DNA from 3 places in the Cytobacillus sp. FSL K6-0129 genome. Region 2 is predicted to be linked to each of the others. Evidence: riboswitches for the same ligand, from Rfam matches in the RefSeq annotation. Region 2 holds a riboswitch; each other region holds the start of a gene.
What was found. Region 2 has a riboswitch for S-adenosylmethionine ahead of MHI57_RS17230 (O-acetylhomoserine aminocarboxypropyltransferase/cysteine synthase family protein). Riboswitches for the same ligand answer to the same signal wherever they lie in the genome.
Positions count from the first base shown of each region.

Region 1: linked by a shared signal. The riboswitch ahead of MHI57_RS23030 (PLP-dependent aspartate aminotransferase family protein) and the one ahead of MHI57_RS17230 (O-acetylhomoserine aminocarboxypropyltransferase/cysteine synthase family protein) in region 2 are both predicted to bind S-adenosylmethionine.
Region 3: linked by a shared signal. The riboswitch ahead of MHI57_RS20980 (MetQ/NlpA family ABC transporter substrate-binding protein) and the one ahead of MHI57_RS17230 (O-acetylhomoserine aminocarboxypropyltransferase/cysteine synthase family protein) in region 2 are both predicted to bind S-adenosylmethionine.

Region 1 is NZ_JBBOXM010000001.1:4,559,052-4,562,332, forward strand. It holds gene MHI57_RS23020 (MBL fold metallo-hydrolase) at 1-560, shown strand, start outside; gene MHI57_RS23025 (NUDIX hydrolase) at 594-1,220, shown strand; SAM riboswitch class I at 1,287-1,387, shown strand; SAM riboswitch class I at 1,569-1,679, shown strand; gene MHI57_RS23030 (PLP-dependent aspartate aminotransferase family protein) at 1,756-3,281, shown strand, end outside.
Region 2 is NZ_JBBOXM010000001.1:3,419,521-3,422,801, forward strand. It holds gene MHI57_RS17220 (hypothetical protein) at 1-63, shown strand, start outside; gene MHI57_RS17225 (hypothetical protein) at 430-828, shown strand; SAM riboswitch class I at 916-1,007, shown strand; gene MHI57_RS17230 (O-acetylhomoserine aminocarboxypropyltransferase/cysteine synthase family protein) at 1,295-2,572, shown strand; gene MHI57_RS17235 (DUF1648 domain-containing protein) at 2,907-3,281, shown strand, end outside.
Region 3 is NZ_JBBOXM010000001.1:4,117,771-4,121,051, reverse strand. It holds gene MHI57_RS20985 (aminoglycoside phosphotransferase family protein) at 1-630, shown strand, start outside; gene MHI57_RS20980 (MetQ/NlpA family ABC transporter substrate-binding protein) at 713-1,537, opposite strand; SAM riboswitch class I at 1,626-1,736, opposite strand; gene MHI57_RS20975 (pyridoxal phosphate-dependent aminotransferase) at 1,977-3,140, shown strand.

The sequences.
Region 1 (3,281 bases), 1.1 Mb from region 2:
AGAAGAGATTAGTCGCGATGGAAGAGGGACAATCATTGGATATCGGTGGGCGTTTGTTAACTTTCTATGATACCCCTGGCCATGCAAAGCACCACTTTTCAATCCATGATTCGAAAAGTAATGGCTTCTTTACTGGCGATACAATTGGCGTATTTTATCCTAACATAGCAAGAAAAGGTTATCCATTAGTTCTGCCATCGACTTCTCCTAATCAATTTAATCCAGAGGCGATGTTATCTTCTGTTGAAAAAATCGAATCACTTCAACCACAACATATCTTTTTTGGGCATTATGGTGAGGGCCCTGAACCAAAGGATGTTTTTACTCAAATTCGTTATTGGTTACCTATATTTACTTCAGTTGCAGATGACGTTTTTCTCCAAGGAAATGACATAATAAAAATGCAAGAAGCCATACAATCGGAATTGTTGGAACAAGTAAAACATTATTTATTAACAGCGCACGATGTTGAACTTAGTGCAGAGGATAAGAAGCTAATAGGCTTAGATTTAAATGTCTGCACAATGGGGATGATTGATAGATTGCAGAAAGTGAAATAAAGATTTAAGTCGTGTGGTTTGGAGGTAATTAACATGGATTTGGAAGAAATAAGATCAGAGATACAGCATCGTCAATCAGATATATTGGGTAGCTCCAGATTGGTTAAATTCGCTGTTCTTCTTCCCCTAATAGAAAAAGATGGAGAAATACATATTTTGTTTGAAGTACGGTCTTTATCTATGAGAAGACAGCCAGGGGAAATTTGCTTTCCTGGGGGGAAAATGGATCAAGACGATGTGGATTTAATAGAGACGGCAAAAAGGGAGACCAGTGAAGAGTTAGGTATCCCAATTGGAGAAGTCTCTGTTTTTTCAGAACTTGATTATGTAGTGACACCTTATGATACAGTGATTTATCCGTTTGTAGGCACAATAGAGAGCATCAGTGATCTTAAGCTAAATCCAGAGGAAGTGGATCAAATTTTCACAGTACCACTTGCTTATTTTTTGAAAGAGGGACCATCTATTCATTATATTGAGATGAAGCCAGAGCCTAATAGTAGCTTTCCCTATCATCTCATTCCTAATGGGGAAAAATATAAATGGCAAACGCGGAGGATGCAAGAAATTTTTTATACTTATAAAGGTCATGTGATATGGGGGTTAACAGCTAAGATACTGTATCATTTTTTGACGCTTATCCAGGATGAAAATAAATAAATTTTCAAAATGTTATTGACGATTCCCTATAAAAGGGTATATGATGTTAAACAAATAAATATGAACTTCTTATCCAGAGAGGCGGAGGGACTGACCCAGAGAAGCCTCGGCAACCAGCAATCTTTTGTATGGTGCTAATTTCAGAGGATATTATCCAAAGATAAGGAGAAGGTGAGCTCGTTAATTCAAAGCCCTTCTGCCTCTTCTAGGTAGAAGGGCTTTTTATGTGATAGAGCTAATATTTTATTGGAATATAAAATATATTCAGATTTCATATTGACGACAAATCATTTTTTGGATATAATTCTATTTGTAATTAAAGTATTAACGCTTTAAAAAATAAAATATTTCTTATCGAGAGTGACGGAGGGATCAGGCCCTATGAAGTCCGGCAACCTTCAAGCAATTGCTTGAAAAGGTGCTAAATCCTGCAGGCAGTAAATGTCTGGAAGATAAGATGAGGCAACCCCCTCTTCTTATGAAGAGGGGGTTATTTATTTTAATCATCCGACTAAAAAGTAGAGGAGAGTATATAATGACGAATCAATTTAACACTTATGATGATGAGACGATTTTATTACATGGAGGTCAATCACCAGACCCGACAACGGGATCTCGTGCAGTTCCTATTTATCAAACAAGTTCATATGTTTTTCATAATACAGACCATGCGCAAAGCCTATTTTCATTAGATGAGACGGGAAATATCTATTCACGAATCGGTAATCCAACGGTAGATGTATTAGAAAAACGTATTGCTTTATTAGAAGATGGGGTAGCGGCAGTAGCGACTTCATCTGGAATGGCAGCTATAGCTCTTTCAATTATGAATATTGCCCAAGCGGGTGATGAGATTGTTGCAGCGTCGAACCTTTATGGTGGAACATATAATCTTTTTGCCATAACACTTCCGAAATATGGGATTAAAGTTCATTTTGTTGATGGATCTGACCCTGAGAATTACCGTAAAGCGATTACGCCAAAAACTAAGGCTTTATATGGAGAGATTATTGGGAACCCAAGTCTTCATGTCCTAGATGTAGAGGCAGTTGCAAATATTGCTCATGATAATGATATTCCTCTTATTATTGATAATACTTTCGCTTCACCTTATCTTTGCAAACCAATCCAATGGGGAGCAGATATTGTCATTCATTCGGCAACAAAATGGATTGGTGGTCATGGAACAACAATTGGCGGACTTGTAGTTGATGGCGGACGATTTAATTGGAATCATGATAAGTTTCCTGGTTTTACTCAGCCAGATCCAAGTTATAACGGTATTGTTTATGCGAATGAGTTTGGTACACTCGCTTTCAGTACAAAACTTCGTGTTCAGTTGCTGCGCGATTTTGGGTCATCATTAAGCCCACATAGTGCATTTCTTTTACTCCAAGGATTGGAAACACTCCATTTACGTATAGAGAAACATACGGAAAATGCAGCGAAGATAGCCCATTTCTTAAACGCTCATCCAGCTGTTGATTGGGTCGCATATCCAGGTTTAGCAGAGCATCCAGCGCATGAACTCGCGAAGAAATATTTAAACACTGGCTTCGGTTCCATTGTGAACTTCGGTATTAAAGGTGGCCGAGATGCAGGTAAAAAAGTGATAGATACAATTGCATTGTGGTCTCATGTAGCCAATGTAGGTGATGCGAAGTCACTCATTATTCATCCGGCTTCAACCACACATCAACAGTTAAGTGCAGAAGATTTAATTAAAAGCGGTGTAAGTGAGGAACTCATACGTTTATCAGTTGGGATTGAATCGGTTAGAGATTTAACCAATGACTTAGATCAAGCCTTCTATGAAGCGACTGGTATTTCTTCGAAGGGAGAACAAAAAGGAGAAACAGCAGTAAATGATGAAGGTGTTATTCGATGGGCATTACAATCATCCTCATTAAAAGAAGATGTGGATGGCAAAGAACTGCAAAGAGCAAAAAGGATAGCTGTTGTTGGATTAAGTGGAAATCCTGCTAGACCAAGTTACCGTTTAGCAAGAAAAATGCAAAGATTAGGTTATCAAATCGTGCCAGTTAATCCAAGAGAAACAGA
Region 2 (3,281 bases):
GATTTAGTTATGGTCCATGTAAAAGAGCAAAACGAAGCTAAAAAGAAGCAAATCGAAGTATGAGCCATGTAAAAGAGAGAAACGAAGCTAACAAAGAATCAAATTGAAGTATGAGCCATGTAAAAGAGAGGAACAAGGCTAACAAAGAATCAAATTGAAGTATGAGCCGGGTAAAAGGGCAAAACAAAGCTTACATAAATAGCTGGATATGCATCTAGTAGTGGAAGGGTGATTTCACCTTTCATTCAAATGCGTAAGAAAAATTAGAAATTATTGTATCCCCCTTATATCCCAGCTACTTGGTTTAATTTAGACTAAAACTACACACCACCCGACTCCTTAATTGAAAATAGTTTCATGTGATTTTATTGAATATTTAAAAGAGAAGGTCTATAATTTTATATAAATAGTAAAGGTGGTGCTCTAATAGTGAACAGCAAGGATATGTCCAATCATGTATTTTTTGATATATTAGCAGAGAAAATTAAAAGAGATAGTCATGAAGAGTACAATCAATTTGTTAATTATGTAAACGTATTAGCTGAGGATAAAGGGTGGAAGGAATTACAAGAAGAGGTTGTTCATTTACAAGCTTTTCTTTCATATTTAGATGATAAGTTAGCTATCATCGATGATTATGAAGATATTATGAATATGAAAGCAACTTTGCTTGATATGATTGTTAACGATTTAAATGATACGTCTGTTTATCTTTTAGTGGAGGCTCTTATGTATAATAAAGAGCTGAATTATTTGCAATCCTTTGTATCTCCAGTTGAATATTGGGTGTCAGTAATAAAGGCAAAAGAAAGACTTTGTGCTGCATAAAAGATTTATTATAAAAAGCTGTTGACAGCGCCGGATGATAAGGTTATTCTGATTAATAATTAATGACTCTTAAAATTTAAAAAATTCAATTTATCAAGAGAGGTGGAGGGACTGGCCCTTTGAAGCCTCAGCAACCGACCAAAACTAGGTAACGGTGCTAATTCCAAGATAGATAAGTTGAGGATATGGCGATATATCGTGAGCCCCTCTTCTTTAGCAAGAGGGGCTTTATCTATGCCGATTAGACGACTAAAGGCGGCTTTCGATGGAAGAGTACAATCTCTTTTTATTGAAAGTGGTCTTTTTTCTGCTCTTGAAAAAAGGTGTTGGACATAAAAAATTGATGTTTCAAATTCAATTTATGAAAAAACAACCATTGTGCTGGCATATTCAAAAGCTCATCACTGATAGATGGTTCCGAGTCGAGTTTGTTTATTATAAGTGAAATGTGAGAGGAGAATGAAAAATGAATCATCACCAGTTTGATACAATAGCGCTTCATGGGGGGCAAGTGCCAGATCCTGTTACAAAGTCGAGAGCCGTACCAATATACATGACTTCATCCTATGTGTTTGAAGATACCGATCATGCAGCAAGCTTATTTCAGATGCAAGAGCCTGGCTTTATTTATTCAAGGAATGCAAATCCAACCAATGCAGTGTTTGAGGAGAGAATGGCACAGTTAGAAGGTGGCGTAGCCTCATTTGCTGTTTCATCTGGGCAAGCAGCGATTTCCATTGCCCTTTTAACACTTGCAAGAGCAGGCGATGAGATAGTTTCTACACAGGCTCTTTATGGTGGTACCTACCATTTATTTGCAGAAACGTTTAGTAAATTCGGTATCAATGTTCATTTTGTTGATGGGACGGACTTTACATCTTTAGAAGGAAAAATTAATAAAAGGACAAAGGCGATTTTCACAGAGACAATTGGCAACCCGAATATGGAGGTAGCACATTTAGAAAAGTTAAGTGAGATAGCGAAACGTCACGGCCTACCATTAGTAGTAGATAATACATTTACTACGCCATTTTTACTAAAACCACTTGCATTTGGCGCGGATATAGTCGTTCATTCAGCAACTAAATTTATTGGTGGACATGGTACGGCAATCGGTGGGGTGATTGTAGATGGAGGAAGATTCGAATGGAGTAACGAAAGATTTCCTTCCTTTAATGAGAAAAAGCCTGCTATTGGTAATCGCAGCTATGTTGAAATTTCTAGGGAAAAAGCTTTTATTCTTAAAGCAAGATTTGAACTTGGCCATGACTTAGGGGCAACGCTGTCTGCCTTCAATAGCTGGTTATTTATTCAAGGTCTGGAGTCATTAAGTGTCAGAGTAGAAAAGCAAGTCGCTAATGCACAAGTTTTGGCTAAACGGTTAGGAGAGTTACCTCATATTTCTTGGGTGAACTACCCTGGGTTAGAAAGCCATCCACAATATCATCTCGGGAAAAAGTATTTTCCGAGTGGGGCAGGTGCAATCTTTACATTTGGCATCAAAGGGGGAATCAGTACAGCTAAAAGGTTTATCAACTCACTAAAGCTGGTATCACATTTAGCAAATGTTGGTGACGCGAAAACGCTCATTATTCATCCAGCGAGTACAACACATGCTCGTCTTTCACCTGGACAACAAGCGGAGGCGGGTGTGAGTCCCGAAATGATCCGCCTTTCTGTTGGCTTAGAGGATCCTGTAGATGTGATGGCTGATATCACGCAAGCGTTAAAACAATGTACGTAGGTTTATTACGATTTGCATTATAAAGGGTGAAAAGTGTGAAGTTAAACTGCTTATCAAAGAACCATTCTTTATTCCTTTACCATATACTTTGTTGATCGCATGTCTCAGGCGATTCACCTCATACAGTATGAATGACAATATTTTTCTCAAACAGAGCCATCAACACTGATATCTTACCATTACGACGCGCCTGTTTCCTTTCATGAAAAGGGGGATAGAGCCATCGCGTAATTCCCTGTATGAACTAGTTGCCTTTGATTATCTAATGGATGAAACCTTTTTATCTTTCCTTCGTATGTATTAAAAAGACGAACGGAAAGAGGAGGAATGGGGTATGGATAGACCAGTACTTAAATTGCCTCGTACTAAATGGGAATGGGGATGCGACATACTTGGTCTTATTGTATTCATTGGGTCGATTGTATTCTTAGTTGTTTCTTGGTCAGCTATACCTGAACAAGTACCGGGTCATTACAATGCTTCAGGGGAAGTTGATCGGTGGGGTTCTAAATATGAATTATTTATCTTACCAATTATCGGCGTGTTTCTATGGTTCATGATGGGGATATTTGAACGGTTTCCTCATATTCATAATTACCCTGCACGCATCAATGAATCAAATGCAGCCGCATTTTACTTAACGAGTAGAAAAATGCTAAATGTCATAAAGAATATTTGCCTCGCATTATTCGGCTTTATACTTATACAA
Region 3 (3,281 bases), 700 kb from region 2:
GGACAAATGATTGGTGTTTTTTACCACTTCATTAAAGGACAAGCATTATCTCATTCATTGATTACTCCTCCTTTATATGAAGCCAAGCGGTTAGGAACATTTCTTACAGAATTACATCGTCTGGATATAGATGAAGCAAAGAAATGTAATATAGAAGAACTACATAGTGAAAATTATTGGGCGCAATTACATCAAGCCCTGATTAAAAAAATATTTCCGTTCTTAAAAGACGCAGAAAAAGAAGAAATTGATAAAATGTTTTTAGCGGTGTCAAAATTTAAAGAAGCAAAAGTGGTGATTCATGGTGATCTAACAAGTGCCAATATCCTTTATCATCCAAGCAAAAAGGAAATATCAGGAATTATAGACTTTACAGATACGCAAATAGGGGACCCGGCGTTTGACTTTGCAGGGCTATATTGGGATTTCGGAGATCAATTCACCAAAGAAGCTCTCGCATCTTATCAAACAAAATTCAATAAAGATGAAATGTATAGAAGAGTCACTTCCTTTTACGGCTTACAACCAATATTTCACAAATGGTTGAAAAACGTCAATGACCAGGATGAAAAAGTTGTTCGACAATCCATAAGTACAGGAATGACCAAAATACAAATTATGCACAGATAAGTTTAACAGTATTCTACAACTATTATTAGAAACCGGACAAATCCATATAATTTTGTCCGGTTTCTTGCTTATTATTACTTCGTTATTTCATCCACGCTGGCTTTCCAAATCCTTGAAACTCTTCGTCGATAATTTTTTCAAATTCTGCAGACTCGACCACTTCTTTTAAGTCTTTCGCATATTGTTTATCTTCAAAGTCTGCTTTAACTGCAACCACGTTGCGATAATCATCAAGCATATTTTCTAGTGCTAATGCACTTAATAAGTCCATATCGGCTGCCAACGCAAAGTTACCAGGAACTGCAGCAAGATCCACACCCTCAAGAGATCTTGGTAATTGTCCTGCTTCAATCGGTTGAAAAACTAAATTCTTTTTATTCTCCTTCACATCTTTTTCAGATACTGTTAGTGGATCGGCGTTTTCATCAATCGTAATTAGACCTTCGTCATTTAACGTATTTAAAGCGCGTGCTGCATTCGTTGGGTCATTTGGAATAGCAATGGTTGCACCGTCTTTAATCTCATCAATTGAATTAAACACATTCGAGTAAATCCCCATTGGGGCTGTTGGTACAATAATTAATGGTGCTAAGTCCATGTTATTTTCTTTCTCAAAATTCTCCAAGTAAATTGTATGTTGGAAAAGGTTAGCTTGTATATCATCTTCATTTAAAGCTTTGTTAGGTTGGATATAATCGCTAAACTCTACGACAGTTACTTTATATCCTTTTTCCTCTAGACCAGGTACAATAGCTTTTTTCAACATATCACTATAAGGACCGGCAGTAGCACCAATTTTTAGTTCTTTCGTTTCATCCACCTTTTCTCCACTCGTGTCTGAACCTCCGCCACATGCTGTTAGTAAACAAACAGTTGCAATGAATAAAACAATTAGCCACTTTCTCATTATGTTTCCTCCCCATAGCTGTAACCAGAATTTTAACCAATAAAAAAAGCCACTATTCATCATCTGAAAGAGGCATTGGTTTTATTCCGCCTTATCTTTCAGAATGAATGGATATCATTCTGCAGGAATTGGCACCTTCCCAATATTGGGGGTTGCCGGACGTCATAGGGCCTAGTCCCTCAGTCTCTCTGGATAAGCTTTTCATTTAATTTTTATGATATGATATTACTACTCTCTTTTATTTTTGTCAATGTTCGAAATAATGCTACATCCAATCTCCCAAGAAAATGGGTTTAGTGATCCAACTACCTTTCCTTTATTCTTTTAAAACAAAAAAGGAAATCGAATATTTCCTTTTATATAAAATTAACTGGACAATTTGTCTTTTTGGTTATAAAATGCGTTCGTATATAGATTAAATGAATGAAGGTGGATTAAAATGGAATTATCGCATCGTTTGAAGCAATTACCTCAACAATTTTTTGCTTCCCTTGTTCAAAAAGTTGCTGCTGCAAAACTTGAAGGCAGAGATGTTATTAACCTAGGACAAGGCAATCCCGACCAGCCAACACCTGCACATATTGTACAATCACTTCAGCAAGCTGCAGAAGACCCAATGACACATAAATATTCTCCTTTTAGAGGAATTAATGAATTAAAGAAGGCCGCCGCTTCCTTTTATGCGCGTGAATATGGGGTAGAAATTGAGCCTGAAAAAGAAGTAGCTATCCTTTTTGGCGCAAAAGCAGGTTTAGTAGAAATTCCATTATGCCTACTCAATGAGGGAGATTTAATGCTCTTACCAGATCCAGGTTACCCTGATTATGAATCTGGTGCGGTTTTGGCAAATGTAAAATACGAAACCTTTCCTTTAAAAGAAGCAAATCAGTTTCTACCTGATTACTCGCAATTTACAGAAAAACAAAAAAAGGATGCCCGCCTACTATTTTTGAATTATCCTAATAATCCAACAGGCGCGACAGCTGATTCCACATTTTTTGAAGAAACTGTTGCTTTTGCTAAGGAAAACAACATTACCATCTTGCATGATTTTGCTTATGGTGCTATCGGCTTTGATGGAAAGAAACCTGAAAGTTTCTTAGCCACAGCCGGAGCGAAAGACGTTGGTATTGAAATGTATACATTATCAAAAACATATAATATGGCTGGGTGGAGAATTGGATTTGCAGTTGGAAATGAACAAATCATTGAAGCCATCAACCTTCTTCAAGACCATATGTATGTAAGCTTATTCCCTGCGATTCAAAAAGCTGCAGCCGATGCATTAAATGGGGATCAAACAAGTGTAGACGAACTTGTTGCTCGATATGAGAGACGTAGAAATGCATTCATGAACGCTTGTGAAAAGGTTGGCTGGCACGGCAAGTCTCCTTCAGGATCGTTTTTTGCTTGGATGCCAGTGCCTGAAGGATACAATAGTGAAGAATTTGCTGACTACTTACTGGAAAAAGCTGATGTAGCTGTTGCCGCAGGAAAAGGCTTTGGGACCTTTGGAGAAGGTTATGTTCGGGTGGGATTACTTGTCGATGAAGAACGATTAATTGAGGCAGTAGAAAGAATTGGCCAACTCAAATTATTTTAATATAAGAGGTATGGCAGCCACAAACCTAGCCCATAGAAACATGTATAACTTATGTTCCTATGGGCTAGGTTGTGTAACTTGGAGGCTTTTATGAACGAACTAAAGCTTCATATTCTCTTCCTTTTAAATTCGCATTCCCGT